DNA from 3 places in the Pseudomonas sp. 1 genome. Region 1 is predicted to be linked to each of the others. Evidence: predicted binding sites of a transcription regulator. Region 1 holds the regulator's gene; each other region holds the start of a gene.
What was found. Region 1 encodes sigma-54, which starts transcription at its own class of promoters, with help from an activator protein. Its sites were predicted from a motif close to ANTGGCATNNANNTTGCTNT; they were not measured.
Positions count from the first base shown of each region.

Region 2: flgB (flagellar basal body rod protein FlgB) is a predicted target of sigma-54. The motif match lies at 8,513-8,532, and genes of this name have one in related genera.
Region 3: AC1MDC_RS19635 (flagellar basal body rod protein FlgF) is a predicted target of sigma-54. The motif match lies at 5,138-5,157, and genes of this name have one in related genera.

Region 1 is NZ_JBWXMQ010000010.1:59,684-70,261, forward strand. It holds gene rapZ (RNase adapter RapZ) at 1-651, opposite strand, end outside; gene ptsN (PTS IIA-like nitrogen regulatory protein PtsN) at 654-1,118, opposite strand; gene hpf (ribosome hibernation-promoting factor, HPF/YfiA family) at 1,130-1,438, opposite strand; gene AC1MDC_RS16485 (RNA polymerase factor sigma-54) at 1,512-3,005, opposite strand; gene lptB (LPS export ABC transporter ATP-binding protein) at 3,192-3,917, opposite strand; gene lptA (lipopolysaccharide transport periplasmic protein LptA) at 3,917-4,462, opposite strand; gene lptC (LPS export ABC transporter periplasmic protein LptC) at 4,449-5,021, opposite strand; gene AC1MDC_RS16505 (KdsC family phosphatase) at 5,030-5,554, opposite strand; gene AC1MDC_RS16510 (KpsF/GutQ family sugar-phosphate isomerase) at 5,555-6,529, opposite strand; gene AC1MDC_RS16515 (ATP-binding cassette domain-containing protein) at 6,806-7,618, shown strand; gene mlaE (lipid asymmetry maintenance ABC transporter permease subunit MlaE) at 7,618-8,415, shown strand; gene mlaD (outer membrane lipid asymmetry maintenance protein MlaD) at 8,415-8,882, shown strand; gene AC1MDC_RS16530 (MlaC/ttg2D family ABC transporter substrate-binding protein) at 8,894-9,544, shown strand; gene AC1MDC_RS16535 (STAS domain-containing protein) at 9,541-9,846, shown strand; gene AC1MDC_RS16540 (BolA family protein) at 9,962-10,201, shown strand; gene murA (UDP-N-acetylglucosamine 1-carboxyvinyltransferase) at 10,224-10,578, shown strand, end outside.
Region 2 is NZ_JBWXMQ010000002.1:242,876-253,453, forward strand. It holds gene AC1MDC_RS04225 (tetratricopeptide repeat-containing response regulator) at 1-158, shown strand, start outside; gene AC1MDC_RS04230 (sensor histidine kinase) at 155-847, shown strand; gene AC1MDC_RS04235 (glutamine synthetase family protein) at 1,067-2,308, shown strand; gene AC1MDC_RS04240 (MFS transporter) at 2,377-3,729, shown strand; gene AC1MDC_RS04245 (flagellar brake protein) at 3,789-4,535, opposite strand; gene AC1MDC_RS04250 (flagella synthesis protein FlgN) at 4,631-5,098, opposite strand; gene flgM (flagellar biosynthesis anti-sigma factor FlgM) at 5,147-5,473, opposite strand; gene flgA (flagellar basal body P-ring formation chaperone FlgA) at 5,681-6,442, opposite strand; gene AC1MDC_RS04265 (chemotaxis protein CheV) at 6,525-7,457, shown strand; gene cheR (protein-glutamate O-methyltransferase CheR) at 7,505-8,332, shown strand; gene flgB (flagellar basal body rod protein FlgB) at 8,574-8,981, shown strand; gene flgC (flagellar basal body rod protein FlgC) at 8,985-9,428, shown strand; gene flgD (flagellar hook assembly protein FlgD) at 9,444-10,172, shown strand; gene flgE (flagellar hook protein FlgE) at 10,203-10,578, shown strand, end outside.
Region 3 is NZ_JBWXMQ010000013.1:31,610-42,187, reverse strand. It holds gene flgK (flagellar hook-associated protein FlgK) at 1-321, opposite strand, end outside; gene flgJ (flagellar assembly peptidoglycan hydrolase FlgJ) at 343-1,635, opposite strand; gene AC1MDC_RS19650 (flagellar basal body P-ring protein FlgI) at 1,647-2,735, opposite strand; gene flgH (flagellar basal body L-ring protein FlgH) at 2,763-3,458, opposite strand; gene flgG (flagellar basal-body rod protein FlgG) at 3,512-4,297, opposite strand; gene AC1MDC_RS19635 (flagellar basal body rod protein FlgF) at 4,343-5,083, opposite strand; gene AC1MDC_RS19630 (sigma-54-dependent transcriptional regulator) at 5,403-6,962, opposite strand; gene phhA (phenylalanine 4-monooxygenase) at 7,288-8,079, shown strand; gene AC1MDC_RS19620 (4a-hydroxytetrahydrobiopterin dehydratase) at 8,190-8,546, shown strand; gene AC1MDC_RS19615 (amino acid aminotransferase) at 8,546-9,739, shown strand; gene AC1MDC_RS19610 (hypothetical protein) at 10,075-10,206, shown strand; gene AC1MDC_RS19605 (hypothetical protein) at 10,281-10,463, shown strand; gene AC1MDC_RS19600 (MFS transporter) at 10,559-10,578, shown strand, end outside.

The DNA of each region.
Region 1 (10,578 bases):
CTGCGCCGCCAGATACTCGGCGACCGGCTGATCGAGACCGGATTGTGCGCGCAGCTCCGGTTTCCAGTACGGATTCGGCAGGCAGCGTACATCGAACACCAGATCCGCATCCACCGGCATGCCGCGTTTGAAACCGAACGACTCCACCAGAAACGCAGTGCCCGGCTCAGGCTGGTTCAGCAGGCGCAGCTTGATGGTGTCGCGCAGTTGATAGAGATTGAGGTTAGTGGTGTTGACCTTCAGATCGGCCAGATCGGCGATCGGGCCCAGCAGGGCGGTTTCGTCGTTGATGGCCTCGGCCAGCGAGCGGTTGGCATTGCTGAGCGGGTGACGACGACGGGTCTCCGAAAAACGTTTGAGCAATGTTTCGTCATCGGCATCCAGGAACAGGACATCGCACTGGATGTGCCGGCTGCGAACTTCCTCGAGCAGCTCTGGAAAACGTGACAGATGGCTCGGCAGGTTGCGGGCGTCGATCGAGACAGCCACCAGCGGCTGGAGCATTTCGGTATGCACCAGCGCGCGCTCGGCGAGATCCGGAAGCAAGCCGGCAGGCAGGTTGTCAATGCAGTAGTAGCCATTGTCCTCAAGGACATCCAGGGCAGTACTCTTACCCGAGCCGGAACGGCCACTGACAATGATCAAGCGCATGATTACGGCCTGTTCTGTTCTTCCAGTACAACCTGGTACAAGGCTTCGTTGCTTGGTGCGCTACGCAGTCTGTCGCGCACATCCTTGCGGTCGAGCATGCTGGCGATCTGGCGTAAAAGCTCCAGGTGAGCATCGGTGGCGGCTTCCGGCACCAGCAGGACGAACAGAAGGTCCACAGGCGCGCCGTCGATAGCGTCAAAATCGATAGGGGCGTCAAGGTGCATCAGCGCACTGATCGGCGCTTCGCAGCCCTTGAGGCGGCAGTGGGGAATGGCGATGCCGTTGCCAAAACCGGTGGAACCCAGTTTTTCACGGGCAATCAATGCCTCGAAGACATCTTGCATCTCCAGATCCGGGACTTCCCGGGCGATCAGGTTGGCAATTTGTTCGAGGGCTTTCTTTTTACTGCCGCCCGGCACGTTCACCAGGGAACGGCCGGGGGTCAGGATACTTTCAAGTCGGATCATGGGGGTGGGGGTTATCGACCGGTAGCGCCCTGAAGCAGGCTCTGGGTCTTTTCCTTATGCTTTTTGAGTTGTTTATCAAGCTTGTCGGTCAGCGCGTCGATCGCAGCGTACATGTCAGTATGTTCCGCGTTAGCGACGACTTCATTGCCGGGAATATGCAGCGTGGCTTCGATTTTCTGCTTCAGCTTTTCGACGCACATCGTGACTTGCACGTTGGTGATCTTGTCGAAATGTCCCTCAAGCCTCTTGAGCTTTTGCTCAACGTACTCACGGAGAGGTTGGGTAACTTCCAGTTGGTGTCCACTGATGTTGACTTGCATACAGCTTCTCCTTCGTTGCCAGTGCATAAAGCGGCAGGCCGAAGAGCCTGCCACTGGAACGCTGTAACGTGGCTTACATCAACCGCTTGCGTTCGCTCGAAGGCGCGATCCCGAGGGATTCGCGGTACTTGGCGACGGTGCGGCGAGCCACCTGAATGCCTTGTGCCTCCAGTAAACCAGCGATCTTGCTGTCACTCAACGGCTTTTTCTGATTTTCCGCGGCAACCAGTTTCTTGATGATCGCGCGGATCGCCGTGGAAGAGCATTCACCGCCTTCGGAGGTGCTTACATGGCTGGAGAAAAAGTATTTCAGCTCATATATGCCCCGCGGGGTATGCATGAATTTTTGCGTGGTCACTCGGGAAATTGTCGACTCGTGCATGCCCACTGCTTCAGCGATGTCATGCAGGACCAGCGGCTTCATGGCTTCGTCGCCGTACTCCAGGAAGCCGCGCTGATGCTCGACGATCTGGGTGGCAACTTTCATCAGGGTTTCGTTGCGGCTCTGCAGGCTCTTGATGAACCAGCGGGCTTCCTGCAACTGATTGCGCATGAAGGTGTTGTCGGCACTGGTGTCGGCACGACGTACGAAACCGGCGTACTGGGCGTTGACCCGCAGACGCGGCACTGATTCCTGGTTCAGCTCCACCAGCCAGCGTTCGTTGTCCTTGCGTACGATGACGTCAGGCACCACGTATTCGGCTTCGGTCGACTCGATCTGCGAGCCGGGGCGCGGGTTGAGGCTCTGCACCAGTTCGATGACCTGGCGCAGTTCGTCTTCCTTGAGCTTCATGCGGCGCATCAGTTGGCTGTAGTCGCGACTGCCGAGCAGGTCGATGTAATCGGTAACCAGGCGCTTGGCTTCGGCCAGCCAAGGGGTCTTGGCCGACAGCTGGCGCAATTGCAGCAGCAGGCATTCGCCCAGGTTGCGCGCGCCGATGCCGGCCGGTTCGAACTGCTGGATGCGGTGCAGGACGGCTTCGATCTCGTCCAGCTCGATATCGAGTTCCGGATCAAAGGCGTCGAGGATTTCTTCGAGGGTTTCGTCGAGGTAGCCCTGATTGTTGATGCAATCGATCAGGGTGACCGCGATCAGGCGATCGGTGTCGGACATCGGTGCCAGATTCAATTGCCACAGCAGGTGGCTTTGCAGGCTCTCGCCGGCGGAAGTGCGGGTGGTGAAGTCCCACTCGTCATCATCGCTGCTCGGCAGGCTGCTGGCACTGGTCTGATAGACGTCTTCCCAGGCGGTGTCGACGGGTAGATCGTTGGGGATTCGCTCGTTCCATTCGCCGTCTTCGAGGTTATCGACTGTCGGCGCGGTCTCCTGATAGGAGGGTTCCTGGATCTCGGTGTTGGGCTTCTGCTCGGCGTTGTCGGCCATGGGATCGGAGTTGTCGAAGTCGTCGCCGTCTTCCTGGCGTTCGAGCATCGGATTGGATTCCAGAGCCTCCTGGATTTCCTGCTGCAGATCCAGGGTCGACAATTGGAGCAGGCGGATGGCCTGTTGCAGCTGCGGTGTCATCGTCAGCTGCTGGCCCATTCTCAAGACTAGCGATGGTTTCATGGCAGGGGCTTAACACCTTTTTCGCCGGCGCTATGCGCCATCCACTACAGGGCGCCGGGGCGCCAAACTTAAGCAAATTATATGCCTGAAACTGTCGTGTTTGCCTAGAGCGCTGTAACAATAAAAGCGTATAAAAAAGCGCTTCAACGTTACAGCACCCGAACGGCTGATCGAATGCCGTCTTGCTTACAGGCGGAACTCGTGACCCAGGTAGACTTCCTTCACCAGATCGTTGGCGAGGATGGTCGCGGAGTCGCCTTCAGCGATCAACTGGCCGTCGTTGACGATGTAGGCGGTTTCGCAGATATCCAGCGTCTCGCGGACGTTGTGGTCGGTGATCAGTACACCGATGCCCTTGGCCTTGAGGTGGTGGATGATCTGCTTGATGTCGCCGACCGAGATAGGGTCGACACCCGCGAACGGTTCGTCGAGCAGGATGAACTTCGGTGCCGTGGCCAGTGCGCGGGCGATTTCCACCCGGCGGCGCTCACCACCGGACAGGCTCATGCCAAGGTTGTCGCGGATGTGGCTGATGTGGAATTCCTGCAGCAGGCTTTCCAGCTCCTTGCGACGACCGGCCTTGTCGAGTTCCTGGCGGGTCTCGAGGATGGCCATGATGTTGTCGGCGACCGACAGTTTGCGGAAGATCGACGCTTCCTGCGGCAGATAGCCGATACCAGCCTTGGCGCGACCGTGCATCGGCTGGTGGCTGACGTCCAGATCGTCGATCAGTACGCGACCCTGATCGGCCTGGACCAGGCCGACGATCATGTAGAAACAGGTGGTCTTGCCGGCGCCGTTCGGGCCGAGCAGGCCGACGATCTGACCGCTGTCGATCGACAGGCTGACGTCGCGCACGACCTGGCGGCTTTTATAGGCCTTGGCCAGGTGCTGAGCTTTCAGAGTTGCCATTACTGGGTTTTCTCGTCGGTTTTCTTCTTCGGCTGGATCACCATGTCGATGCGCGGACGCGCTTCGGTGACCTTGCTGCCAGTGGCTCGACCGGCGCTGGCCAGTTTTTTCACCGTGTCATAGACGATTTTCTCGCCTTGAGTGGTGTTGTTGTCCTTGTCGACGACTTTGGCCTTGTCGATCAGTACAACGCGGTTCTGCTGTGCGTGGTACTGAATGGTCACGCCCCAGCCCTGAACGGGTTTGGTGTCGCCGGCAGTCTGCAACTGTTCGAAGTAGGCGAGGTTGCCAACCGAAGTCACGACGTCGATGTCGCCGTTGGGCGCACGGGTCATGGTCACGGTGTTGCCTTTGACGACCATCGAACCCTGGGTGATGATCACGTCGCCTTTATAGGTGGCAACGCCGTTCTTGTCGTCCAGCTGGGCATCGTCGGCCTGAATGCGGATTGGCTGCTCTTGATCGTTCGGCAGAGCCCAGGCGCTCACGCTTCCCAGTGCTGCGCCCAGACTGAGCAAAATAGGGAGGGTTTTAACGAGCCTCATACTGTCCTCTTACGTTCGATAGCAGGTGTATCCTGCTTTCCTTCAAATACGCTTTCATTCCTACGCCAGTCGATACACCGCCAGCGCCGTCGATTCTAACGGGTTGCTGGGTCTGCGCATATTGCTGCTGCGGGAACACCGTCATGCGAGTGGAGGTGATCAGGGTATCGCGGTTCTTTTCGTCGGTGCGCTTGACGCGTACCGAGTCGATCAGTTCGACCTCGGTGCCACCGGAGTTCACTTCGCCGCGTTCACTGGTTACGTGCCATGGAAAATCGGTGCCACGGAACATGTTCAGATCGGGCTTGGTGACCAGTGTAATGTCGGTCGCCTTGACGTGCTCAGCCTTGTCGGACGTCATTTCGTACTGCACTTTGCCGTCTTCGAGGTACTGGATCGTGTGTGTATTGGTCGCATACCAGTCGATCGGGCTTTCCTCTGCCGAAACCGGCGGTTTGTCGAGGAAGCGCTCCGGGCTGATGTTCCAGTAGCCGACCGCACCGAAAATCGCTGCGATGCAACCGAACAGCAGGATGTTGCGAAACTTTTTGCTAAACATGGTTGGACTCACAGGTACGCGTTGTTGGCGGCGTCGAGGCTGCCTTGGGCGCGCAGGATCAGTTCGCAGAATTCGCGGGCGGCACCTTCGCCGCCCCGGGCCTGGGTCACGCCATGGGCGTGCTCGCGCACGAATGCAGCGGCGTTGGCTACGGCCATGCCCAGCCCCACGCGGCGGATCACCGGCAGATCCGGCAGGTCGTCACCGAGATAGGCCACTTGTTCATAGCTTAGGCCCAGTTGCTCCAGAAGACCGTCGAGAACGACCAGTTTGTCTTCGCGGCCCTGAAACAGGTGCGCAATGCCGAGGTTTTTTGCCCGGCGCTCGACCACCGGAGTCTTGCGACCGCTGATGATGGCGGTCTGGACGCCGGCGTTCATCAGCATCTTGATGCCCTGGCCATCGAGCGTATTGAAAGTCTTGAACTCGCTGCCGTCTTCAAGGAAGTACAGGCGACCGTCGGTGAGGACGCCGTCGACGTCGAAAACCGCCAGTTTGATGGCTTTGCCGCGTTGCAGCAGATCGTTGCTCATTTACATCACTCCTGCGCGCAGCAGATCGGAGAGGTTGAAGGCGCCGACCGGGCGATCCTCTTCATCCACGACAACCAGTGCGTTGATTCGGTGGTCTTCCATGATTTTCAGGGCCTCGGCGGCGAGCATCTCGGCGCGGGCGGTCTTGCCGTGCACGGTCATCACCTGGTCGATGGTGGCGCTGTGGATATCGATGCTGCGATCCAGGGTGCGACGCAGGTCGCCGTCAGTGAAGATCCCGGCCAGTTTGCCGTCCGCTTCAAGAATGACGGTCATGCCCAGCCCCTTGCGGGTCATTTCCATCAATGCATCCTTGAGCAGGGTGCCGCGCTGTACCTGCGGCAGTTCCTGACCGGCGTGCATGACATTCTCCACTTTAAGCAGCAGGCGCCGTCCCAGCGCGCCGCCCGGGTGGGAAAAGGCGAAGTCTTCGGCGGTGAAGCCGCGCGCTTCCAGCAGCGCCACGGCCAGGGCGTCGCCCATGACCAGTGCGGCGGTGGTCGAGGAGGTCGGCGCCAGGTTCAGCGGGCAGGCTTCGTGCTCGACGTGCACGTTGAGATTGACCTCGGCAGCCTTGGCCAGCGGCGATTGCGGATTGCCGGTGACGCTGATCAGCTGGATGCCCAGGCGTTTGATCAGTGGCAGCAGGGTAACGATTTCGTTGGTGGAGCCGGAGTTCGACAGGGCCAGAATCACGTCGTCACGGGTGATCATGCCCATGTCGCCGTGACTGGCCTCGGCCGGGTGCACGAAAAACGCCGGGGTGCCGGTGCTGGCCAGGGTCGCGGCAATCTTGTTGCCGATGTGTCCGGACTTGCCCATGCCGACCACGACAACACGGCCCTTGCTGGCCAGAATCATCTCGCAAGCGCGTACGAAATCGGCGTCGATATGGGGCAACAAGCCTTGTACGGCTTCCACTTCGAGGCGGACGGTGCGTTGTGCCGATTGAATCAGGTCGCTGGTTTGGCTCATGTCAGAAATCGTATAGCCCGATGAAAAGGCGGCGATTATAGCGGTTATGTTGAAAAGCCTCACGCAAGTTCGTCGTGCTTTGTCATTCCTTGTTGCCAAAACTCTGTAAATAAGGCTTCAAGCCCTTCAAGTCGCAGAATGCAGGCCGGTGCAGGCCTTGGGCGCTTGCCCTTTGCAGTGATATAGTTCGCCGCCAGTTCGGCCTGCCCGGGATGTAGGGGCTTTCCTCCAGAAAGCCAGGTGTCCGAGTGAGAGGCTGCATCGCAAGGAGTTTAGATGAGTGCCGATAACGCCTACGCGGTCGAGCTGAAGGGAGTCTCCTTCAAGCGCGGTGCGCGGAGCATTTTCAATAACGTCGATATCCGCATCCCGCGCGGCAAGGTCACCGGCATCATGGGGCCTTCCGGGTGTGGCAAGACCACACTGTTGCGCCTGATGGGCGCCCAGTTGCGGCCATCCAAAGGCGAGGTCTGGGTCAACGGCCAGAACCTGCCGAAGCTGTCGCGCAGCGATCTGTTCGATGCGCGCAAACACATGGGCGTGCTGTTTCAGAGCGGTGCGCTGTTCACCGATCTTGATGTGTTCGAGAACGTCGCCTTTCCGCTGCGGGTTCATACCGATCTGCCGGACGAGATGATTCGCGACATCGTGCTGCTCAAGTTGCAGGCCGTGGGCCTGCGCGGTGCGATCGAGCTGATGCCTGATGAGCTGTCTGGCGGCATGAAACGTCGTGTCGCCCTGGCCCGGGCCATTGCCCTCGATCCGCAGATCCTGATGTACGACGAACCGTTCGTCGGCCAGGACCCGATCGCCATGGGTGTTCTGGTTCGCCTGATCCGGCTGCTCAATGATGCCCTGGGAATCACCAGTATCGTGGTGTCGCACGATCTCGCCGAAACCGCGAGCATTGCCGACTACATCTATGTGGTCGGTGATGGCCAGGTATTGGGGCAGGGCACGCCGGATGAACTGATGAGCTCGGACGATCCGCGTATCCGCCAGTTCATGACCGGTGAACCCGACGGCCCGGTGCCGTATCACTTTCCAGCGCCGGATTACCGCGCAGATCTTCTGGGGAAGCGCCGCTGATGCGCAGAATTACTTTAATGGAGCGTGTGCGTCGTTTCGGCCTCGCCGGCATCGACAGCGTCGCAGTGTTCGGGCGTTCGACCCTGTTCCTGTTTCATGCCTTGCTCGGGCGGGGCGGCATCGGCGGCGGTTTTGGTCTGCTGGTCAAGCAGTTGCATTCCGTCGGCGTGATGTCACTGGTGATCATCGTGGTGTCCGGGATCTTCATCGGCATGGTGCTGGCGCTGCAGGGCTTCAACATCCTGTCGAGCTATGGCTCGGAGCAGGCTGTAGGGCAGATGGTGGCGCTGACCCTGCTGCGTGAGTTGGGGCCGGTGGTGACCGCGCTGTTGTTCGCCGGTCGTGCCGGTTCGGCGCTGACGGCGGAAATCGGCAACATGAAGTCCACCGAGCAGCTGTCCAGCCTGGAAATGATCGGGGTCGACCCGCTCAAGTACATCATCGCCCCGCGTCTGTGGGCCGGCTTCATTTCCCTGCCGGTGCTGGCGATGATTTTCAGCGTGGTCGGCATCTGGGGCGGTTCGTGGGTCGCCGTCGACTGGCTGGGCGTCTACGAAGGTTCCTACTGGTCGAACATGCAGAACAGCGTGAGCTTCGGTGACGATGTGCTCAACGGCATCATCAAAAGTGCAGTATTCGCTTTTGTCGTCACCTGGATCGCCGTATTTCAAGGCTATGACTGCGAACCCACTTCCGAGGGAATCAGCCGTGCCACCACCAAGACCGTGGTTTACGCCTCGCTGGCAGTACTCGGCCTGGACTTTATTCTGACCGCTTTGATGTTTGGAGATTTCTGATGCAAAACCGCACCCTGGAAATCGGTGTCGGCCTGTTCCTGCTGGCAGGGATCCTGGCTTTGTTGCTGCTCGCTTTGCGGGTCAGTGGCCTTTCTCCGACTTCGACCACCGATACTTACAAGCTTTACGCGTATTTCGACAATATCGCCGGTTTGACGGTCAGAGCCAAAGTGACCATGGCGGGTGTGACGATCGGCAAGGTCACCGCGATCGATCTGGACCGCGACAGCTTCACCGGTCGGGTGACCCTGCAAGTGGATAAAAGCGTCGACAACCTGCCGACCGACTCCACAGCATCTATCCTGACTGCGGGTCTGCTGGGCGAGAAATACATCGGTATCAGCGTGGGCGGGGAAGACACCCTGCTCAAGGATGGTGGAACCATCCACGACACGCAGTCGTCTCTGGTACTGGAAGACCTGATCGGTAAATTCCTGCTCAATACCGTTAGCAAAGACGCCAAATGAGGAGCTTTTGAATGATCTCTACCTTGCGACGTGGCCTGTTGGTGTTGCTTGCGGCGCTGCCGCTGGTGGCTAACGCCGTGGCGGTACAGTCGGCGCACGATCTGGTTCAGGACACCACAAACCGGATGCTCGCCGATCTGTCGGCCAATAAAGAGAAGTACAAGCAGGATCCACAGGATTTCTACACGGCGCTGAACACCATCGTCGGCCCTGTGGTAGATGCCGAAGGCATTTCCAAGAGCATCATGACGGTCAAGTATTCGCGCAAGGCAACCCCGGCGCAGATGAAGACCTTCGAGGAAAACTTCAAGCGCGGCCTGTTCCAGTTCTACGGCAATGCGCTGCTCGAGTACAACAATCAGGGCATTACCGTTGATGCGCCCAAGGACGAGTCTGGCGACCGCACCAGCGTCGGCATGACCGTCAAGGGCAACAACGGCGCGATCTATCCGGTGTCGTACACCCTGGAGAAGATCAACGGCGAGTGGAAACTGCGCAACGTCATCATCAACGGCATCAACATCGGCAAGCTGTTCCGTGACCAGTTCGCCGACGCGATGCAGCGCAATGGCAACGACCTGGACAAGACCATCAACGGCTGGGCCGGGGAAGTCGCCAAGGCCAAGCAGTCGGCCGAGCAGAACGAGAAGCCTGCCCAATGACCGAGTCGGCCATTCGTCTGGATGAAGCCAGTGAGCTGCAGCTCAGTGGCGTGCTGGATTACCGCACCGCGCCCGATCTGCGCGAGCAGGGCCGGGCGCTGATCAAGTCGTGCAATGCCCCGGCATTGGTGATCGATTGCTCGGCGGTGGAGAAGTCCAGCAGCGTCGGTCTGTCGCTGCTGCTGTGCTTCATTCGCGATGCGAAGGCCGCCGGCAAGGCGGTCAGTATTCGCGGGATGCCCGAAGACATGCGCGAAATTGCTCAGGTCAGCGAGCTGACCGAGCTTTTGGCGCAACCCTGAATCCGCATCAATAGAGAAGCCCCCCGTCAGAGTCCTGCGCAGCGGGGTTCGCAGGCGCGGGGCTTTTTTGTATGATGTCCGACCCGTGCGCACAGGGCGCCGATTGAGGTTGAGCATGCAGGCCGTAGAAGTGAAGAGCTTCCTTGAAGGAAAGCTGCCAGGAACGCTGGTGGAAGTGGAAGGCGAAGGCTGCAACTTTCAGCTGAACGTGATTAGTGATGAACTGGCGGCGTTGAGCCCGGTCAAGCGTCAGCAAAGCATCTATGCCCATTTGAACCCTTGGATCGCCGATGGCAGCATCCACGCGGTCACTATGAAATTTTTCAGCAGCGCGGCCTGGGCCGAGCGCACCTGAGCCCTAGGGCGTCGAGATTCTTATGGATAAATTGATAATTACCGGTGGCGCTCGTCTTGATGGCGAGATCCGCATCTCCGGGGCGAAGAACTCCGCCCTGCCGATCCTGGCCGCCACCCTGCTGTGCGATGGCCCGGTTACCGTTGGCAACCTGCCGCACCTGCACGACATCACCACCATGATCGAGCTGTTCGGTCGCATGGGCATCGAGCCTGTGATCGACGAAAAGCTCAGCGTCGAAATCGACCCGCGCACCATCAAGACCCTGGTCGCTCCGTACGAGCTGGTGAAAACCATGCGCGCCTCGATCCTGGTACTGGGTCCGATGGTTGCGCGTTTCGGTGAAGCCGAAGTCGCACTGCCTGGCGGCTGCGCCA
Region 2 (10,578 bases), on a different contig from region 1:
ACATGGCCCAGTCGCTGCTGCACGGCACCGACACCAGTGTGCCGTCGGCGGAGCTGGAAGAATGTCGGGCCTGCCTGAAACTGGTGGGCATGATGCCCGATACCGACGCGCGTTATCCGCGTTATCAGAAGCTGAAAAGCAAGGCGTTTGGCGAATGAACCAAGACGAGCAGGCACTGGATTTTTCCACGGTGATTGCCTCCACCGTGCACGACATGAAGAACTCTCTGGCGATGCTGATGCAGGCCCATAGCCAATGGCTGGCGCGTCTGCCCGAGGCGCAGCGCCAAGGGGCGGAGCAGGGCGTGATCGACTTCGAGTTCGCTCACCTCAACGGCATGCTGGTGCAGTTGCTCGGACTGTACAAGCTCGGGGTCAACCAGATGCCGTTGCAGCCGGCCTATCACGAGCTGGACGATTTCATCGAGGCGCAACTGGCGGCGCATCAGGAAGTGTTCGCCAGCCGTGGAATCATCGCCACTTACGAAGTCGATCCGCTCAGTCCCCTGGGTTTTTTCGACCGCGAACTGATCGCCTCGGTGCTGGGCAACTGCATCAACAACGCGATCCGCTACGCCCGTGAATCGCTGCTGATCACCGTCAGCGACGAGGCCGGGCAACTGGTGCTGAGCATCAATGACGACGGCGACGGTTATCCGGCCGAAATGCTCGAGCGCCAGTCCGATTACGTGCAGGGCATCAACCACAGCAGTGGCAGCACTGGCCTTGGTCTGTACTTCGCCGGGCGCATCGCTGCGCTGCATCAGCGCAACGGTGTGGGTGGCCGGACCGAGATCCGTAATGGCGGCCCGTTGGGCGGCGGCGTGTTCAGTATTTACCTGCCCTGAATCACGGATTCATCGACCGGAATTCTTTTTGTTGGCTGCTGCTTGATATTCCGAACAGCCGAAGCCTATTTTGTCCGGGTCGCCGTTCGCGGCTCGCACAATAACAAGGATTGCGTCATGACAACCGATGGCCAGCGTTCACTCGCGCAGCGATTGACGGGCATTGATGAGATTGAATGTGTCACGCCGGATTTGAACGGCGTGCCACGTGGCAAGGTAATGACCGCTGAGGGCTTCCTCGAAGGGCGGCGTTTGCAGTTGGCCCGGGGGGTGCTGCTGCAATGCATCATGGGTGGTTATCCCGCCGCCAAATTCTATGGCAGCGATGACGGTGACCTGGCGCTGGTGGCTGATCCGGCGCAGATCCATCCGTTGCCATGGAGTGACGAACCACGGGCCTTTGCCATCTGTGATGCCGACGAGCTGACCGGCGAGAGCTCCAACCTGTCGACCCGCGGCCAGCTCAAGAAAGTCATTGCCCGCTACGCATCCCTTGGTCTGGCACCGGTGGTGGCGACCGAACTCGAATTCTTTGTGTTCGCACCGAACACCGACCCGACCCAACCGTTCCAGCCGCCAGTCGGCCGCGACGGTCGTCGCGAGGACGGCCACTCGGCGTTCAGTGTCAGCTCCAACAACGGCCTGCGACCGTTCTTCAGTGAAGTCTATAAATGCATGGCGGCCCTCGGTCTGCCGCGCGATACCTTCATGCACGAAATGGGCGTCAGCCAGTTCGAGATCAACCTGCTGCACGGCGATCCGCTGCTGCTGGCCGACCAGACCTTCCTGTTCAAGCACCTGCTCAAGGAAGTCGCGCTCAAGCACGGTCTGACCGTGGTGTGCATGGCCAAACCATTGGCGCACACGCCGGGCAGTTCGATGCACATTCACCAGAGCATCGTCGAAATCGGCAGCGGCAAGAATGTGTTCAGCGACGCGGACGGTCAGCCGACCGCAATGTTTCGTCACTTCATCGGCGGGCAGCAGGCGGGTATGGCTGATTTCACCGCGCTGTTTGCGCCGAACGTCAATTCGTATCAGCGTCTGTGCCATCCGTTTGCATCGCCGAACAACGCCTGTTGGTCCCATGACAACCGCGCCGCCGGTCTGCGTATTCCGGCCAGTTCGCCGGTCGCGCGCCGGGTCGAGAATCGCTTGCCGGGCGCTGATGCCAATCCGTATCTGGCGATTGCCGCGAGCCTGGCCGCCGGTTTGTACGGCATCGAGCATGAGCTTGAGCCAAGCGAAGCGATTCAGGGCGAGTTCGATGTCCCGGACCATCTTTCGCTGCCGTGTACCTTGCACGCGGCGCTCGAACGTCTCAAGCGCAGTCAGCTGGCCAAGGAACTGTTCGGCACGGAGTTCATCGAAGGCTACGTCGCTTCGAAGACCATGGAGTTGACCAGTTTCTTTGATGAAATCACTCCCTGGGAACGCCGTGTTCTAGCTGCCCAGGCCTGACGAAATGTCGCCGTCGGGCTATCGTTTGATAGCCCGATACTTACCGCAAGGAGCCGCTCGGAACGCCGATGCGCCAAATCTGGAAATCCTTTCGAGCGCTGTATTTCGCCTCGCTGATGATGTTGATCGGCTCGGGCCTTCTTTCTACTTATCTGGCGTTGCGTCTGGCGGCCGACCATGTCGACGGGTTGTGGGTCGGTGCGCTGATGGCGGCCAACTATTTCGGTCTGGTGCTGGGCGGCAAGATCGGTCACCGCCTGATTGCCCGGGTCGGGCATATCCGTGCCTACTCGGCGTGTGCCGGGATCGTCGGCGCGGCGGTGCTCGGTCATGGTCTGGTGGACTGGCTGCCGGCCTGGCTGGTACTGCGGACCATCGTTGGCCTCGGCATGATGTGCCAATACATGGTCATCGAGAGCTGGCTGAACGAGCAGGCTGACGCCAATCAGCGCGGTCTGGTGTTCAGCGGCTACATGATCGCGTCGTATCTGGGGTTGGTGCTCGGTCAGCTGATTCTGGTCATGCACCCGGGCCTTGGCCTGGAACTGCTGATGCTGGTCGCGCTGTGCTTCGCCCTGTGTCTGGTGCCGGTGGCGCTGACCCGGCGGATTCACCCGGCGCCGCTGCATCCGGCGCCGATGGAGCCGCGTTTCTTTATCAAGCGTGTGCCGCAGTCGCTGAGCACCGTGCTCGGGGCCGGGCTGATCATTGGTTCGTTTTACGGTCTGGCGCCGCTGTATGCCTCGCAGCAGGGGTTGTCGACCGAACAGGTCGGTCTGTTCATGGGTAGCTGCATTTTTGCCGGGCTGGTGGTGCAGTGGCCGTTGGGCTGGTTGTCGGATCGTTATGACCGGGCCTTGCTGATTCGCTGCTTTGCGCTGTTTCTGGCAGTCGCTGCATTACCGCTGGCGATCCTGCCGCAGGTGCCGCTGGAGGTGCTGTTCGTGGTCGGCTTCCTCTGCTCGCTGGTGCAGTTTTGCCTGTACCCGTTGGCGGTGGCGTTCTCCAATGACCATGTCGAAGGCGAGCGCCGGGTTTCGCTGACGGCGATGTTGCTGGTGACCTACGGCGTGGGTGCCAGTGTCGGGCCGCTGGCGGCCGGGGTGCTGATGAAGCTGTTCGGGCCGCAGAGCCTGTACGCGTTCTTCACCTTTTTCGCGCTGGTGCTGGTGTGGCGGATCCGGCCGAAAGCCGTGACCAATCTGCATCAGGTCGACGATGCGCCGCTGCATCACGTGGCGATGCCGGACAGCATGTCCAGTTCGCCGCTGGTGGCTGCGCTTGACCCACGGGTAGACGAGCAGGTGGTGCAGGAGCAGATGCAGAATACGGTCGCTCCTGAACCGGAGCCGGAACCTGTCACACCAACCGACTCGACAGTCGAGGGCGAAGGGCCGGACATCAGCCCCGCCAGGCCTTGATCCGCGCATAAAAAAACGGGCAGTCACCGCAATGACTGCCCGTTTTTCATGCCTTCCGATCAGAAGTCGTCTTTATCAAACCGACGCGCTTCGCGTTGCAGCTGATAAACGAAACGCTCGACGTTGCGGGCCGCCGGGCCGCTGATGTTGTGAAAGCGCAGGCCGGCGAAGGTGATGTTGAGTTTTTCTTCGAAATGCAGGTAACGCAGCTCGACCGAGGCCGGTTGGTTGCCGAACAGCGGTGCGGCGATCAGGCGATCGTAGACCTGGCCCAGTTGCAGGCGGTCGGTGATGTCGCCTTCGAAACGCAGTTTGCAGCCAGTGGCGGAGATATCCAGCAGCTTGCCGTCGATCGGTGACTTGAGCTTTTCGCCACCGAGCACGACGCTGACCAGATCGGTCAGCTTCAGGGCTGCGCGAAAGGCGTTGCGGCGCTGGTGATAAACCACTTCGGTGGGCAGGTCGCCGGTGTAGAAGCGGTCGCCACTGGATTCTTCGATGTTCAGCTTGCCGTCGCATTCCCAGGCAATGCGCACGCCGTCATGAAAACCTTCGACCTTGAACGGTTCGCCGGCGAGCAGGAAGCGTTCGCCATCGCGCGGGATCATTTCGTCCAGGGCAATCGTGGCGGTTTCCCGGTCAACCTTGATCAGGTAACTCTGGAAGCGCTGGCTGCGCTCGTGGAAGGTGATGATCAGCGGATCGTGGCTCTCTTGCAGCTGGCGCAGGTTGCTGGAGATTTCCAGAGGTGTGGTGAGCACCTTTGGGGGCTGCGGAGCATCATCCGCGCTGAGGACGTTGGACACGTTAAATCAATCTCCAGACAAAATTTGACTACGGCTGGCCAGTATTTTGCCAGCATGTTTCGCACGTTGATAGGGCGCAAGCATTGAAGAAAGCATCACGCCTGGCTGAGCGCGCGTGGTTTCTGCAGTTTGGAGAAGGTGCCACTGGCATCGTAGAGCGCGGGAGGCTCGCCGCCGGTGAGGATTTTCAGCTGATTGGCGGTGGCGGCCTGCTGCATGATGATCGACTGGCCGTTCTTGGCGTTGGCTGCCTGGCACTGGGCAATCAGGTCGGTGAGGACGTCGCTCTGGCTGAGCAACTGGTCGCCGATGCTCGACTGACTGGCCAGTTGTTCCAGGCCGGCGCGGTCGAGCGACAGATTGAGACTGGCGAGGATTTCGCTGCGCTTGCGGCCATGCTGTTCGAGCAGAATGATCAATGCCTGTTTGCGCGCCAGAATTTCTTCCAGCAGAGGCATGTCGCGACCGTGCAAGGCGAGGGACTCGGTTTGCAGTAACTCCAGCAATTGTTGAGCTGGAGCAAAGTCGTCGGTGATCAGTTGCAATAAATTAGTGTCGTGCATGGCTGGCCTTGGGTTTTAAGCGTCCAAAAGCCTGGCGCTGACCGAGGCCTAGCGCTGGGCTTCGAAATTAAGCAGTTTGCTGGCTACACGGTTGCTGTCGACCTTGTAGCTGCCATCGGCAATCGCTGCTTTCAACTCGGCCACGCGGGCTTTATCGACGGCAGGCTGATCGCGCAGCTTGTCAGTGACCTTCTGCAACTGTTGAGCCTCATTGCTGAGGTGTACCGATTCCCCGCTTTTTGCGGTACTGGCCTGTTCGGCCGGGGTATTCAGCGGCGCGGAGGTGCCGGTTTCGGCGGTTTCCTTGGCGTTGCTGGTACGTGTACTGCCCGTAAGTGACGAGGAGCTGTTCAAACGGCTGAAATCGATGACCATGTTAAAAACCTCTGGGAATTTGGACGCTTGCCATGTTCTCGGCCATCCCCTGGAAAACTTTAGGCTCATTTAGCAATGAGCTTGCATGCGCCGTTGCAGATCCTGCTGCGGCACAGTTTAGGGAACAGCTCTGGTCAGCGCCAGTTTTCTGCCTGGTTACTCAGGGGCTTTTCAAATATCCGTTCATGCAACCGTTTGCATCGCCGCTCACATGGCCACTTCCACCTGGCCGGGCGCGACGACCTGCGCCTTGATGACCCGTTGGGAGTTGAGGTTTTTCACGCGAATCTGTTCTTTCAGGCCGCCGTTGGCCAGCGCTTCGCCCGGCATTCGGACGGCCAAGGTGCCGCTGCGGGCGGTGATTACCACTTGATCGCCCTTGCGAACCACTTCCGCCTGTTCCAGATGCACCAGGGTAATGACTTGGTCGGCTACCGTTGGTCGGGTCAATTTCTGTCCGATGGCTTCATCCACCGACGTCAGAAAACCCTGATTGATCGTACTGACGTCGCGCTCGCGCAAGGTCACGTCCTGAGGCTCGATGATGCCGGCGCGTTTGAGTGGCCGCGTGGTGGTGACAATCTCGCGAAACAGGCGGACTTGAGCGGGCACAAACACCGTCCAGGGGGAGGCACCTTCGCAGCGGACCTTGACCGTGACACGGCCCAGAGGACGTGCCGGACTCTCCAGCGTCGCTGTCAATTCCTTGTCGCACATAGGCATGCGCATGCGTGGATCAAGCTGCTTGACCTCGATTTCATAACGGCCTTCCGTTTGACTGGTAGCCAGATAGTCTTCTACGGTGAATTCAAGAAAGCCCTGAGTGACGCCGATAAGCATGTCAGGCAAGGTAACCGCATCAGCACCGGCAGGGCTGCCAGCGAAAAAAAGGCAAACGGCGGACATCGCGCAAAGCCCTCTGCGGAGGGGAGATGTCAGGCGTCGGAAAAATGTCGTTTGAGCGTTCATACGAGTTAAAAAGCAAGCGCCGTGCCGTTTAGCAATGAATGTGCGTCGCAACAACACTTGGCGTTGGGGTAGGAGTCTGGGCATGGCTGGTGTAATGGATTCGGTGAACCAGCGCACGCAACTGGTGGGGCAGAATCGCCTGGAGCTGTTGTTGTTCCGTCTCGACGGTCAGCAGCTCTACGGGATCAACGTGTTCAAGGTTCGGGAAGTGCTGCAATGCCCGCAACTGACGCTGATGCCCAAGTCCAGTCCTGTCGTGTGCGGGGTGGCGAATATTCGGGGGGCGACCATTCCGATCCTTGATCTGGCGATGGCGACCGGCTCCGGAGCTTTGAAAGACAAGAACAGTCCGTTCGTGATCATCACGGAATACAACACCAAGACCCAGGGTTTCCTGGTGCGCTCGGTGGAACGCATCGTGAACATGAACTGGGAGGAGATTCATCCGCCGCCCAAGGGCACTGGACGTGATCATTACCTGACCGCTGTGACTCGGGTCGACAATCAGTTAGTCGAAATCATCGACGTCGAGAAGGTGCTGGCGGAAGTTGCGCCGACGCCGGAAGCGATTTCGGTCGGCGTGGTGGATGTCGAGACCCAGAGCAAGGCATTGTCGTTGCGGGTGCTGACGGTCGATGACTCGTCGGTGGCGCGCAAGCAGGTGACGCGTTGCCTGCAGACGGTCGGCGTCGAAGTGGTGGCGTTGAACGACGGCAAGCAGGCGCTGGATTACCTGCGCAAGCTGGTCGACGAGGGCAAGAAGCCGGAAGAAGAGTTCCTGATGATGATCTCCGACATTGAAATGCCGGAGATGGACGGGTACACCCTGACGGCCGAGATTCGCAGCGACCCTCGCATGCAAAAGCTTCATATCATCCTGCATACTTCGTTGTCGGGAGTGTTCAATCAGGCGATGGTCAAGAAAGTCGGTGCCGATGACTTCCTGGCCAAGTTCCGTCCTGATGACCTGGCATCCCGGGTAGTCGACCGGATCAGAGCAGCAGATATCAGCTAAGGGCCTTTTGCCCCTGGCGTTCAACACGATTTAAGAGGCGGCATCATTTGTCTACGGGTAATTTGGATTTCGAACAGTTCCGGGTCTTCCTGGAAAAAGCCTGTGGCATTTTGCTCGGTGAAAACAAGCAGTACCTGGTGTCGAGCCGTCTCAACAAACTGATGGAGCAGCAAGGCATCAAGTCCCTGGGTGAGCTGGTACAGCGCATCCAGACCCAGCCGCGCAGCGGTTTGCGCGAGCAGGTGGTCGATGCCATGACGACCAACGAAACCCTGTGGTTTCGTGACACCTATCCGTTTGAAGTCTTGAAGAACAAGGTGCTGCCCGAGGCGATCAAGGCCGCTCCCAACCAGCGTCTGCGGATCTGGTCGGCGGCCTGCTCGTCGGGTCAGGAACCCTATTCGCTGTCGATGTCGATCGACGAGTTCGAACGAGCCAACATCGGTCAGTTGAAAATGGGCGTGCAGATCGTTGCCACCGATCTGTCCGGCAGCATGCTGACCAACTGCAAGACCGGCGAGTACGACAGTCTGGCGATCGGTCGCGGTCTGTCCGCCGATCGTCTGCAGCGCTACTTCGATCCGAAAGGGCCGGGACGCTGGGTGATCAAGGCGCCGATCAAGAACCGGGTGGAGTTCCGCTCGTTCAACCTGCTGGACAGCTACGCAAGCCTGGGCAAGTTCGACATCGTGTTCTGCCGCAACGTGCTGATCTACTTCTCCGCCGAGGTGAAGAAAGACATTCTGTTGCGCATCCACAGCACGCTGAAGCCGGGCGGTTATCTGTTCCTTGGCGCTTCCGAAGCGCTGAACGGTCTGCCGGATCATTACCAGATGGTTCAGTGCAGCCCGGGGATCATCTACCAGGCGAAGTGATCAAGATCGGCAACACAAGAAACGGGAGTCCTCAGGGGCTCCCGTTTTTTTATGCCTGAAGGTTTTGCCGGGGGCAGGCGGCGGCAGAAAAGCGGCATCTGGCGGAAACCGGTTGCCGCTTTTCTGGCATTGCCGCATTGCCGATCCCCGGCAAAGCCCCGTAATCCGGGGCTTTCTCAAACTGGCACGACGCTTGCTATGACCCTGTTACGAAAAATCCGGTCACCTGAAGGTTCCCGACATGAGCATCAGCTTCGATAAAGCGCTCGGCATTCACGAAAAGGCTCTGGGCTTCCGCGCCCAGCGTGCCGAAGTGCTGGCCAACAACATCGCCAACGCCGACACCCCGAACTACAAGGCGCGGGATCTGGAGTTCTCCAAAGTGCTCGAAGCACAGAGCCAGAAGAACGCCAACGGCACCATCGCCCTGAACATGACCAACAGCCGTCACATCGAAGCTGAAGGCCTGGGCAATGGCGACGAGTCGCTGATGTATCGCACGCCGATGCAGCCGTCGATCGACCAGAACACCGTGGACGCCCAGCTGGAACAGTCGAACTACGCGCAAAACGCTGTCGACTTCCAGGCGAGCTTCACCCTGCTCAACAGCAAGTTCAAAGGGCTGGTGTCAGCCCTGCGCGGAGAATAATCCATGTCCCTGTCCAGCGTTTTCAACATTGCCGGCAGCGGCATGAGCGCCCAGACCACCCGTCTGAACACCGTGGCTTCGAACATCGCCAACGCCGAGACCGTCTCGTCGAGCATCGACCAGACCTATCGTGCCCGTCACCCGGTATTCGCCACCATGTTCCAGGGCGGCCAGAGCGTCGGCAGCAATTCGTTGTTCCAGAACCAGGATGCAGCCGGTCAAGGCGTGCAAGTGCTCGGCGTGGTCGAAGACCAGAGCAACCTCGAAGCGCGCTACGAGCCGAACCATCCGGCGGCCGATGCCAAGGGCTACGTCTACTACCCGAACGTCAACGTGGTGGAAGAAATGGCTGACATGATTTCCGCGAGCCGGTCGTTCCAGACCAACGCCGAGATGATGAACACCGCCAAGACCATGATGCAGAAGGTACTGACCCTCGGTCAGTAATAAGGGGCGACTGCCATGAGTGTTACCGATACCACCAGCAGCCTGACGATGAACGACATACTGGCCAACTCTTCGAAGAAGACCAGTAGCACGACCACCGGCGGCATCGCTTCGGCCACCAACAGCTCGACCGGCGGCCAGGCCCTGGGCAAGGACGCGTTCCTGCAACTGCTGGTTACCCAGCTGAAGAATCAGAACCCGCTCGACCCGCAGGACAACAGCGCATTCGTTGCCCAGCTGGCGCAGTTCAGCAGCCTTGAGGGGATCACCACCCTCAACAGCACCGTCAGCTCGCTGGCCGGCAACTACAACTCGTCGCAAGCCCTGCAGGCTTCGTCGCTGGTGGGTCGCAACGTGATCGTGCAGACCAACACTGTTCAGCTGGATGACCCGAGCAAAGGCATGACCGGTTCGGTCACCGTTCCGTCGTCGATCGCCGGCGGTACTGTCTCCATCACCGACAGCAGCGGCGCCGTTGTTCGCACCATCGATCTGGGCAGTCGCGCCGCAGGCAATGCGAGCTTCACATGGGACGGCAAGGACAAGGACGGCAACCTGGTGAAAACCGGTACCTACACCGTCAAGGCGAACGCCTCGATCAACGGCACCGCGACCGACCTGGCGACCTACCTGCCAGCCACGGTCACCAGCGTGACGATCAGCCAGACCGGTGGCGAGCTGATGCTCAACCTGTCCGGCAAGGGCACCGTTGCCCTGTCCAAAGTACAAACCATTGGTATATAGAGCCGACTAACCGGCACAAAGGAGTGGAATATGTCTTTCAATATCGGCCTTAGCGGTCTCTATGCAGCCAACAAACAACTGGACGTGACCGGCAACAACATCGCCAACGTCGCGACCGCCGGTTTCAAATCGTCCCGTGCAGAATTCGAAGACGTCTACTCGGCCACTCGCCTGGGCAGCGGCAGCAAGGTCATCGGTAACGGTGTGCGTCTGGCCAACGTTTCCCAGCAGTTCACCCAGGGCGACATCAACAACACCGGCAACGTGCTGGACATGGGCATCAACGGTTCGGGTTTCTTCACTCTGAGCAACAACGGTTCGATCTCCTACACCCGTGCCGGTACGTTCAAGGTCGACAAGGACGGTTTCATCACCAACACCGACTACACCTCGCGTCTGCAAGGCT
Region 3 (10,578 bases), on a different contig from region 1:
GCCGGTCAGGCCGGTGTTGGTGTCGGACAGCGAGCCGTCCAGTGCTGTCGCCTGCGCGCCATAGGCGTCGGCTTCGCTGCTCAGCGAGGTGGCGGTGTGCAGCTGCGATTCGAGGTAGGAGTTGTACACCCGGCGCACGTCGGCGAGGGTCGTACCGGTACCGATGAACACGTTGCCGTACTGAATCGAGGACTTGGTGCCCTGCACGGTTTGCTGACGCGAATAACCGGCGGTGTCGACGTTGGCAATGTTGTTACCTGTCACAGCCAGAGAGGACGAACTCGCGGCCAGCCCCGACATCCCGATATTGAGCAAACTCATGATTCAAACCTTACCTTGTGTTTATAAGGGCGTTGTTGAAACGCCGGCCGCAGCGTAGTTCTGATTGACCGTCATCTGCCTGGCAATCTGCGAAATCTTCGTCGCGTAGTTCGGGTCGGTCGCATAACCGGCCTTCTGCAATTCGCGTACAAACTGTTCTGGGTTATCGGCCGCCTTGAGCACATCTTGATAGCGATTATTGCTCTGCAGCAAAGTCACCAGATCGTGGAAGCTGTCCTTGTACGAGGCGTAGGAACGGAACTCGGCCGTCTCCTTGACCATCTGCCCATTGCGGAATTCGCTGGTGATCGCCCGGGCCGAATCGCCCTTCCAGTTGCTGCTGGCCTTGATGCCGAACAGGTTGTGACTGCTGCTGCCGTCCTGGGCGCGCATGACCGACTTGCCCCAACCGGTTTCCAGCGCGGCCTGAGCCACCAGATAACGCGGATCGACGCCAATGCGTGCGGCGGCTTCCTGCGCCATCGGCAGCATGGTGTTGACGAATTGGTCAGCGTTGCTGAACGCGCGTTTGGCCGGCGCCAGCGGAATCTGCGCCATGGCGCGACCGTAAATCTGCATCTGTCCGCCGGAGGCCTTGTCCGCCTCGGCGCGGTCCAGCCAGTCGCCGTTGTACAGCGGGCCGGAACCGGTGACAGCGGCAGTCGTGGTGCGTTGCGGCAATTGAGTGGCCGCTGCCGGCGTGGCCGACGGCACCAGGCCTGCGAGCAAGCGATCCGCCAGTTTCGGCGGCAACGCCAGACGACGCTGGTTGATCATTTCCATGTCGTTGCGATGGGTCAGTTCGGTGTTCGGCGCATGCACCGAACGCGACGCCCACAACGGACGCTCGCCATTGAGTCGCGACAACGGGCCATGGGTGGCCACGGTGCCAGCGGCAATCGGCGTTTCCACCGCAGCGGCCCTGGCCAGCGCTTCCTGCTGCTTGGCAGCGGACGCGGCCGCAGCCTCGCCCGGCGCCATCGGTTTGTTCTTCGACATCTGCTTTATCAGCACGTCGGCCAGGCCAATGCCACCACCCTCGCGGGACATGGAGACCGCCAGTTGCTGGTCATACATTTCCTGGTATTGCTTGGCGGCCGGCGTGTTGAGCGGGTTGTCCTGGCCCAGCGCCTCGGTGGCCGAACGCATCGACTTGAGCATTTCACCGAGGAACAGCGATTCGAATTCCTGCGCGACCTTGCGCATGTTCGCATCGCTGTTCTTGTCGCCGACCTTCAGTTGGTTCAAGCGATTGAGGTCGGAGTACGAGCCCGAATCGCTGCTGCTGACCAGACCGCTTTTGCGCATATCCATGGTCGCGGTCCTCAGATCACGATCAGGTCGGCTTGCAACGCGCCGGCCTGCTTCAGTGCTTCGAGGATCGCCATCAGGTCACCCGGCGCTGCGCCGACCTGGTTCACCGCCCGCACGATCTCGTCGAGGGTGGTGCCCGGGCCGAACTTGAACATCGGCTTGGCTTCCTGTTCGGCATTCACCCGCGAGCGCGGCACCACGGCGGTCTGGCCGTTGGACAGCGGACCCGGCTGGCTGACGATCGGGTCTTCGGTGATGGTCACGGTCAGGCTGCCGTGGGTCACGGCGGCTGGCGATACCTTCACGTTCTGGCCGATGACGATGGTGCCGGTACGCGAGTTGATGATGACTTTCGCCACCGCCTGACCCGGATCGACTTCGAGGTTTTCCAGGATCGACAGGTAGTCGACACGCTGGCTCGGATCGAGCGGCGCGGTCACACGAATGGAACCACCGTCGATGGCCTGGGCGACACCAGGGCCGAGCATGTCGTTGATCTTGTCGACGATGCGCTTGGCGGTGGTGAAGTCGGAACGGTTGAGGTTCAGCGTCAGGCTGTTGCCCTGGTTGAACCCGCTCGGCACCGAACGCTCGACCGACGCACCGCCAGGGATGCGACCGGCCGACGGAACGTTGACGGTGATCTTCGAACCGTCACGACCTTCGGCATCGAAACCGCCGACCACCAGGTTGCCCTGGGCGATGGCGTAGACGTTGCCGTCGATACCCTTGAGCGGAGTCAGCAACAGAGTGCCGCCGCGCAGGCTCTTGGAGTTACCGATAGACGACACGGTGATGTCGACCTGTTGACCCGGTTTGGCGAACGCCGGCAGATCGGCACTGACCGACACCGCCGCGACGTTTTTCAGCTGCACGTTGCCCGATCCCGGCGGCACTTTGATACCGAACTGCGAGAGCATGTTGTTGAAGGTCTGCAGGGTGAACGGGGTCTGCGTGGTCTGGTCGCCGGTGCCGTTGAGGCCGACCACCAGGCCATAGCCGATCAACTGGTTGGAACGCACGCCGGAGATGCTGGCGATATCTTTCAGCCGCTCGGCGTGGGCACCAAAGGCTGCGGACATCAACGCCGCAGCGAGCATGAGGCTCTTGAAATTCAACGTAGCCACCTAGAAAGGGAACAGCGGGCTGAGGAAGAAACGGTCGAACCAGCCTGGCTGACTCGCATCGGCGAACGAACCGGTGCCCGAGTAGGTGATGCGCGCATCGGCAACCCGGGTCGACGACACGGTGTTGTCAGTGGCGATGTCATCGGCGCGCACGAGGCCGGCGATCCGCACCAGCTCGTCGCCGGTGTTGAGGGTCATCCACTTCTCGCCACGCACGGCGATGATGCCGTTGGGCAAGACATCGGCGACGGTCACGGTGATCGAGCCGGTCAGGGTGTTGCCCTGTGCGGCCTTGCTGTCGCCCTTGGTTGCGCGGTCGCCGCTGTAGCCGACGTCCAGGCTCAGATCGTTACCGCCCAACGGGTTGTTGGTGGTGCCACTGCCGCCGAACAGCGACGTCAGACCGATGCCGGTCTTGCTGTTCTTGGCCACCTGCGAGTTGGCGTTCTTGCTGGCCTGGGTCTTCTCGTTCAGGGTGATGGTGATGATGTCACCGACCCGGAACGCCTTGCGGTCGCTGTACAGGTTCTGCTCGAAACCGGCCTGATAGATCGAGCCGTTGTTGGCGGCCGACGGCAACGGTGTGCGCGGCAACACCGGGGCGTAGTAAGGATCATTGGGCTTGGGCGTCGGGGCGACGCAGCCCGCGAGCGAGACGACCCCACTCAATGCCACAACAGATACAAAGCGCTTCATGACCCTTACCTCACGGTGTTGCAGGCGACCTCATGGCCGCCTCATAGACTTGATTACAGATTCTGCGTTACGAACGAGAGCATCTGGTCGGCGGTGGAGATCACCTTGGAGTTCATCTCGTACGCACGCTGAGTGGTGATCATGTTGACCATCTCTTCCACAGTGCTGACGTTGGAGGTTTCCAGGGTGTTCTGCAGGGTGGTACCGAAACCGTTCAGGCCCGGAGTACCGACTTGCGGTGCACCGGAAGCGGCGGTTTCCAGGAACAGGTTGTTGCCCACCGCTTGCAGACCGGCCGGGTTGATGAAGTCGGCGGTTTGCAGGTTGCCGATCACTTGCGAAGCGGCGTTGCCGGCAACGGTGATCGACACAGTGCCGTCACGGCCCACAGTGAAGGTCTGGGCGTTGTTCGGGATGACAATCGCCGGCTCCAGGGCGAAACCACTGGCGTTGACGATCTGACCGTTGGAGTCGAGGTGGAAAGTACCGTCACGGGTATAGGAAGTGGTGCCGTCCGGCTGCAGGATCTGGAAGAAACCGCGACCGTCGATGGCCATGTCCAGCGGCTGCTCGGTGGTCTGCAGGCTGCCGGCGGTGAAGTTTTTCTGGGTGCCGACGATGCGCACACCGGTACCCACCTGCAGACCCGACGGCAGTTCGCTGTCCTGGGTCGACTGGGCGCCTGGCTGACGCTTGATCTGGTACAGCAGGTCCTGGAATTCGGCGCGGTCACGTTTGAAACCCGTGGTCGACACGTTGGCCAGGTTGTTGGAAATGGTGGTCAGGTTGGTGTCCTGGGCGGACAGACCGGTTTTGGCAACCCATAGAGCCGGAAGCATTCGATTCTCCTCGTGCGCCTGTTTTACGGCGCGACGTTCTGATAATTAGCTGATCTGCAAGACCCGAGCCATGGCCTGGTCATCGTCTTTGGCGGTGTTCATCATCTTGACGTGCAGTTCGAACTGCTTGGCCAGGGCCAGCACCGACGTCATTTCTTCCACGGCATTGACGTTGCTCGACTCCAGGAAACCCGACACCAGTTTGACGTTGGCATCGGCCGGCGCAGGCTGGCCGTCCTTGGTGTAAATCGAACCGTCCAGGCCCTTGTTCATGTTCTTGATGTCCGGGTTGACCAGCTTGATCCGGTCGACTTCGGCCATGACGCGCGGACCTTCGCCCATCGCACGGATACTGATGGTGCCGTCTTCACCGACTTCCACCTGCTGTTCCGGCGGCACGGCGATCGGCCCGCCATTGCCCATGACCGGCATGCCGTTGCCGGCACGCAACACGCCGAGGGCATCGATATTGAGGCTGCCGGTGCGCACGTAGCTTTCCCCGCCATTAGGGTTCTGCACGGCGATCCAGCCGTTGCCCGACACGGCGACGTCGAGGTCGCGTCCGGTCTGCACCAGCGAGCCCGGCGTGAAGTCGGTGGCGGGCCGTTCGCTCATGGCAAACGCACGCGCCGGAAAGCTGTCACCAAACACCGGCATCGAACGCGCCTGCTCCAGGTCGCGCTGAAAACCATTGGTGGAGATGTTCGCCAGGTTGTTGGCATGAGCCTTTTGCGCCAGTGCGTTCTGGCTGGCGCCGGTCATTGCCACATAAAGGTACTTGTCCACACTCTTTCCTCTGCATGCCGGACGTTTGCCGCCCACCGCTGTACTGCTGAGCCATAAGCAATTTGCAGACCAACTTTTTTCTGGCGGCCAAGGGCCCGGTAAACAAAGGACTTGAGGGATTTTGCGGGAAGGAGGGAAATGTATCGAAGACGAAAAACCGGCGGTGTCATGCCGCCATGTGGCAAGGCATTACCTTTTCACTGCCTGTAGCGCCGCCTTCGCGAGCAAGCTCGCTCCCACAAGGTCTGCCGCCAAATGAAGCTTTACTGTGGGAGCGAGCTTGCTCGCGAAGAGGCCATAACAGACATACATCTGCAGGCTATGACTCCGCCTTGCCGACTTCGTATTCACGCAACTTGTTGGCAATGGTCGTATGGGAAACCCCAAGCCGCTTGCCCAGTTGCCGGCTGCTCGGGTGTTCGGAATACAGTCGCTCCAGCACCGCTTTCTCGAAGCGCCCGACAATCTCGTCCAGCCCGCCTTCGAGGGAGAAATCGCCAAGCGGCTGACGCACACCATAATCCGGCAGGCGAATATGCTCAGCCTTGACCGTGCCGCCGTCGCACAGCGAAACCGCCTGGAACAGCACGTTCTCCAGTTGCCGCACGTTGCCCGGCCAATGGTAGTGACTGAGCCGGTCCATCGCCGCCGGCGCCAGTTTCGGCAGCGGGCAGCCGATCTGCCGGCTGGCCTGATCGAGAAAGTGCTCCACCAGCGGCGTCAAACCGTCAAGACATTCGCGCAGTGGCGGAATGTGTAGCGACAGCACGTTCAAGCGGTGATACAGATCCTGGCGAAACTCGCCGCGTGCGCACAGCTCCGACAAGTCGACCTGGGTTGCACAGATCACCCGCACATCCAGGTAAACCTCTTCATCACTTCCCACGCGACGGAAGCAGCCGTCCTGCAGGAAGCGCAGCAATTTCACCTGCAAGCGCGGGCTCATTTCGCCAACGCCATCGAGGAACAGCGTGCCGCCCGCCGTCAGTTCCAGTAGCCCGAGCTTGCCTTCGGCCCGCGCCCCTTCAAAGGCACCGGGGCCGTAGCCGAACAGCTCGGTCTCGGCCATCGACTCCGGCAGGCCCGCGCAGTTGAGCGCCATCAACGGCGACTGACCACGCGGACTCGCCAGGTGACAGGCCCGCGCCAGCAATTCCTTGCCGGTGCCGGTTTCACCTTCAATCAGCAGTGGCGCATCCAGCGGCGCCATGCGTCGTGCTTCGCGCACCACCGCCGCCATCACTTTCGAGCTCTGGAAGATGCTGTCGAAACCACGCAATTCCTGCTTGCGCACGTTGTAGATGCGCTCGCCGACACGATCCGCCCGGTGCAAGGTCAGCACGGCACCGGCCATGGCCTCGCTGTCGTCGTGCTCCGACTGCAGCGGCGCAATGTCGGCCAGAAAGATGTCGCCCTTGACCTTGACCCGCATGCCATTGATTCGCGATTTATTGGCGCGCACCAGCTCCGGCAGGTCGAAATCTTCGGCGTAACGCGACAGTGCAATTCCCGGCACCTCGTCCACTCGCACCCCGAGCAACTGCGCCGCCGCCCGGTTGGCCGCGACGATGGAACCGCCCATGTCGATCGACAGCACCGGAAACTCGAGCGCGCCGAGCAGCGCATTCAACTCCATATGCCGCCGTTCGCTGGGCATCAGCCCTACCCGCTTGACGCCGAACACACCGGCGATGGCCTCGAACTTGGGTCGTAGCGCCTGGAACTGAATGTTGATCAGGTTCGGGCAATGCAGATAGATCGCGTTGCCGTGCTCACCGCCGACCTCGCCCCGGGCGACGTTGATCCCGTACTCCACCAGCAAGTTGAGGATGTCGCGCAGGATGCCGATGCGGTTCTGGCAGTGGACTTTGATACGCATATAAAGGCCCGACAAAGATAGGATTGAACACAATCCCTGCGGGAGCAAGCTTGCTCCAACAGGTTTTTGCCGCGCACCTTGGTCTCTTTTTCTGCCCGGGTGCGCAAATAGTCGTCAAGATTATGTGACAGCCATCGACCTTTTCAAACCCGGCAGTCGGCACAAACACGACGCATCGCCCGAAGCGTAACGAAAATTTTACGAATTATAGAGACTTTTCCTACTCGCCCGATCTTCAACCTGCTGCAACAACGAACGTTCCGGGGTATTTCTCAGTCCATCGCAGGACATAACAAGAACGAAATTCCCCTCGCAGGAGAGCAGTATGAAGCAGACGCAATACGTGGCCCGCGAGCCCGATGCGCAAGGTTTTATCGACTACCCCGCCGAAGAACACGCGGTGTGGAACACGCTGATCACCCGCCAGATGAAAGTGATCGAGGGACGTGCGTGCCAGGAATACCTGGACGGTATCGAAAAACTCGGTCTGCCCCACGACCGCATTCCGCAACTGGGCGAGATCAACAAGGTGCTCGGCGAGACCACCGGTTGGCAGGTCGCCCGCGTCCCCGCGCTGATCCCCTTCCAGACCTTCTTCGAATTGCTCGCCAGCAAGCAGTTTCCGGTGGCCACGTTCATTCGCACCCGTGAAGAACTGGACTACCTGCAAGAGCCGGACATTTTCCACGAGATCTTTGGCCACTGCCCGTTGCTGACCAACCCGTGGTTCGCCGAATTCACCCACACCTACGGCAAACTCGGCCTTCAGGCGACCAAGGAAGAACGCGTTTATCTGGCGCGCCTGTACTGGATGACCATCGAGTTCGGCCTTGTGGACACCCCGCGAGGCAAACGCATTTACGGCGGCGGAATCCTGTCCTCGCCAAAAGAAACTGTTTATTCGCTGTCGGATGAGCCCGAGCATCAGGCTTTCGATCCGCTGGAAGCCATGCGCACCCCATACCGCATCGACATCCTGCAGCCGCTGTATTTTGTCCTGCCGAACCTCAAGCGCCTGTTCGACCTGGCCCACGAAGACATCATGGCCATGGTCAAGCAAGGCATGCAGCTGGGTCTGCACGCACCTAAGTTTCCGCCAAAACCAAAAGCCGCGTGACCCGCGACTTTTGCTTACTAGTGAGTCTGTCAGTCGTCGCCACTTTGGTTTAGCGTGGCGACATTGACCGCCAATATAAAAAAACACCTTCAGATTTCAGGAAGTCCACCATGTCCACTTTGAACCAAGCCCATTGCGAAGCCTGCCGTGCCGATGCCCCACAAGTCAGCGATGAAGAATTGCCGATCCTGATCAAGCAGATCCCTGACTGGAACATCGAAGTACGCGACAGCATCATGCAGCTGGAAAAAGTCTTCCTGTTCAAGAACTTCAAGCACGCCCTGGCGTTCACCAACGCCGTCGGCGAGATCTCCGAGGCCGAAGGTCATCACCCGGGCCTGCTGACCGAGTGGGGCAAAGTCACCGTGACCTGGTGGAGCCACTCGATCAAGGGCCTGCACCGCAACGACTTCATCATGGCCGCACGCACTGACGAAGTGGCCAAGACCGCAGAAGGACGCAAGTAATGCACTTCGACGCCATCGGCCGGGTGCCCGGCGACCCGATCCTCGGCCTGATGGAGGCCTACGCGCAGGACTCCAACCCGCGCAAGTTCGACCTCGGCGTGGGCGTCTACAAGGATGCCCAGGGCCTGACGCCGATCCCCGAGGCGGTGAAAATCGCCGAAGCGCGGCTGGTCGAAAGCCAGGACACCAAGACCTACATCGGTGGCCACGGCAATCCACTGTTCGGCAAAGTCATCAACGAGCTGGTGCTCGGTGCCGATTCGGCACTGATCGCCGAGCAACGTGCCGGCGCCACCCAGACCCCGGGCGGCACGGGCGCCCTGCGTCTGGCAGCGGACTTCATCGCGCAATGCCTGCCGGGCAAGGGCGTATGGCTGAGTAACCCGACCTGGCCGATCCACGAAACGATTTTCGCGGCCGCCGGCGTCAAGATCAGCCATTACCCGTACGTCGGCAGCGACAACCGCCTCGACGTCGAGGCAATGCTCGCCGTGCTCAACGAAGTGCCGAAGGGCGATGTGGTGCTGCTGCACGCGTGCTGTCACAACCCGACCGGCTTCGATCTGAATCACGAAGACTGGCAGCGGGTGCTGGAGGTGGTGCGTCGCCGCGATTTGCTGCCGCTGATCGACTTTGCCTACCAGGGCTTTGGCGACGGTCTGGAGCAGGATGCGTGGTCGACCCGACTGTTTGCGGCCGAGCTGCCCGAGCTGCTGATCACCAGTTCCTGCTCGAAGAACTTCGGCCTGTACCGCGACCGCACCGGTGCGTTGATCGTCAGTGCGAAAACCGCTGACAAGCTGATCGACATCCGCAGCCAGCTGGCGCACATTGCCCGCAACCTGTGGTCGACGCCACCGGATCACGGCGCAGCTGTCGTCGCCACGATCCTCGCCGACCCGGAGCTGAAACGCCGCTGGGCCGACGAAGTGGAAGCCATGCGCTTGCGCATCGCCCAGTTGCGCAGCGGCCTGGTGGAAGCGCTCGAGCCGCACGGTCTGCGCGAGCGCTTTGCGCACATTGGCGTGCAGCGCGGGATGTTCTCCTACACCGGCCTGTCGCCGGAACAGGTGAAAAACCTGCGCGAGCATCACAGCGTGTACATGGTCAGCTCGGGCCGGGCCAACGTCGCCGGGATTGATGCAACGCGTCTTGACCTGCTGGCCGAAGCGATCGCCAACGTCTGCAAATAACCCGCCCGCTGATCCTGCTCACTCCCACGTTGATCGTTCCCACGCTCTGCGTGGGAATGCCTCAATGGACGCTCCGCGTCCGCTTCGGCAGGGACGCGGAGTGTCCCGGCTGCATTCCCACGCGGAGCGTGGGAACGATCTGGCGCACTCATCGCGAGCAGGTTCGCCCCCACACTTGCCCTGCGTCACCCTGTCGCACTTGTCTAGACAATCCCGCCCGTCGAAACAGATGGATTTAAAAATCTGTTTGTCACTTTTCCTGCTGTATCCTGCGCAGGCTTTCTGAAAGCGCGGATCTACCAGATCTATCAACAGACTTAGCGAGGAGCGCAACCATGCACGAGATTCCGAATCTCCCCTTCCCAAGCCTGCACGTACCTGAGCAGACGACCACGCAACAAGCCGGTGCCCAACAGCCCGAGCCGAAAGAAGCCGCCGAGAGCCGTCCGGCCGACAGCGAAGAGTAAGCAACACCCGCCGTACAGACCGTGTGGAAAGCGCTAACATGCGCTTTCCACACTGCCTGAAACCTGAGCCTGCCATGACCGACGAAACCTTTAACGAACAACAGGCTGAAATCCTAATCGGCGCCACCGAGAAGATGATCGAGATCTGGAGCCGTCTCTCGCCCGAGAAACAGGCTGCACTGCTCGCCCGTTTCGGCAGCGAAGAAAACGCACTGGCCGCACTGGTCACCACGCAATTGGTCGCCCCGGCCAAATAGTTTGACTTTTCCCCGCCCCAGACGCGTCCGCATCGGTATCATGAGCAGCCTATCTATTCTGCTCTTCCCGTGGATCGTAATTCATGTCGTCCTCTATGCCAGAACCCCAGCGCCC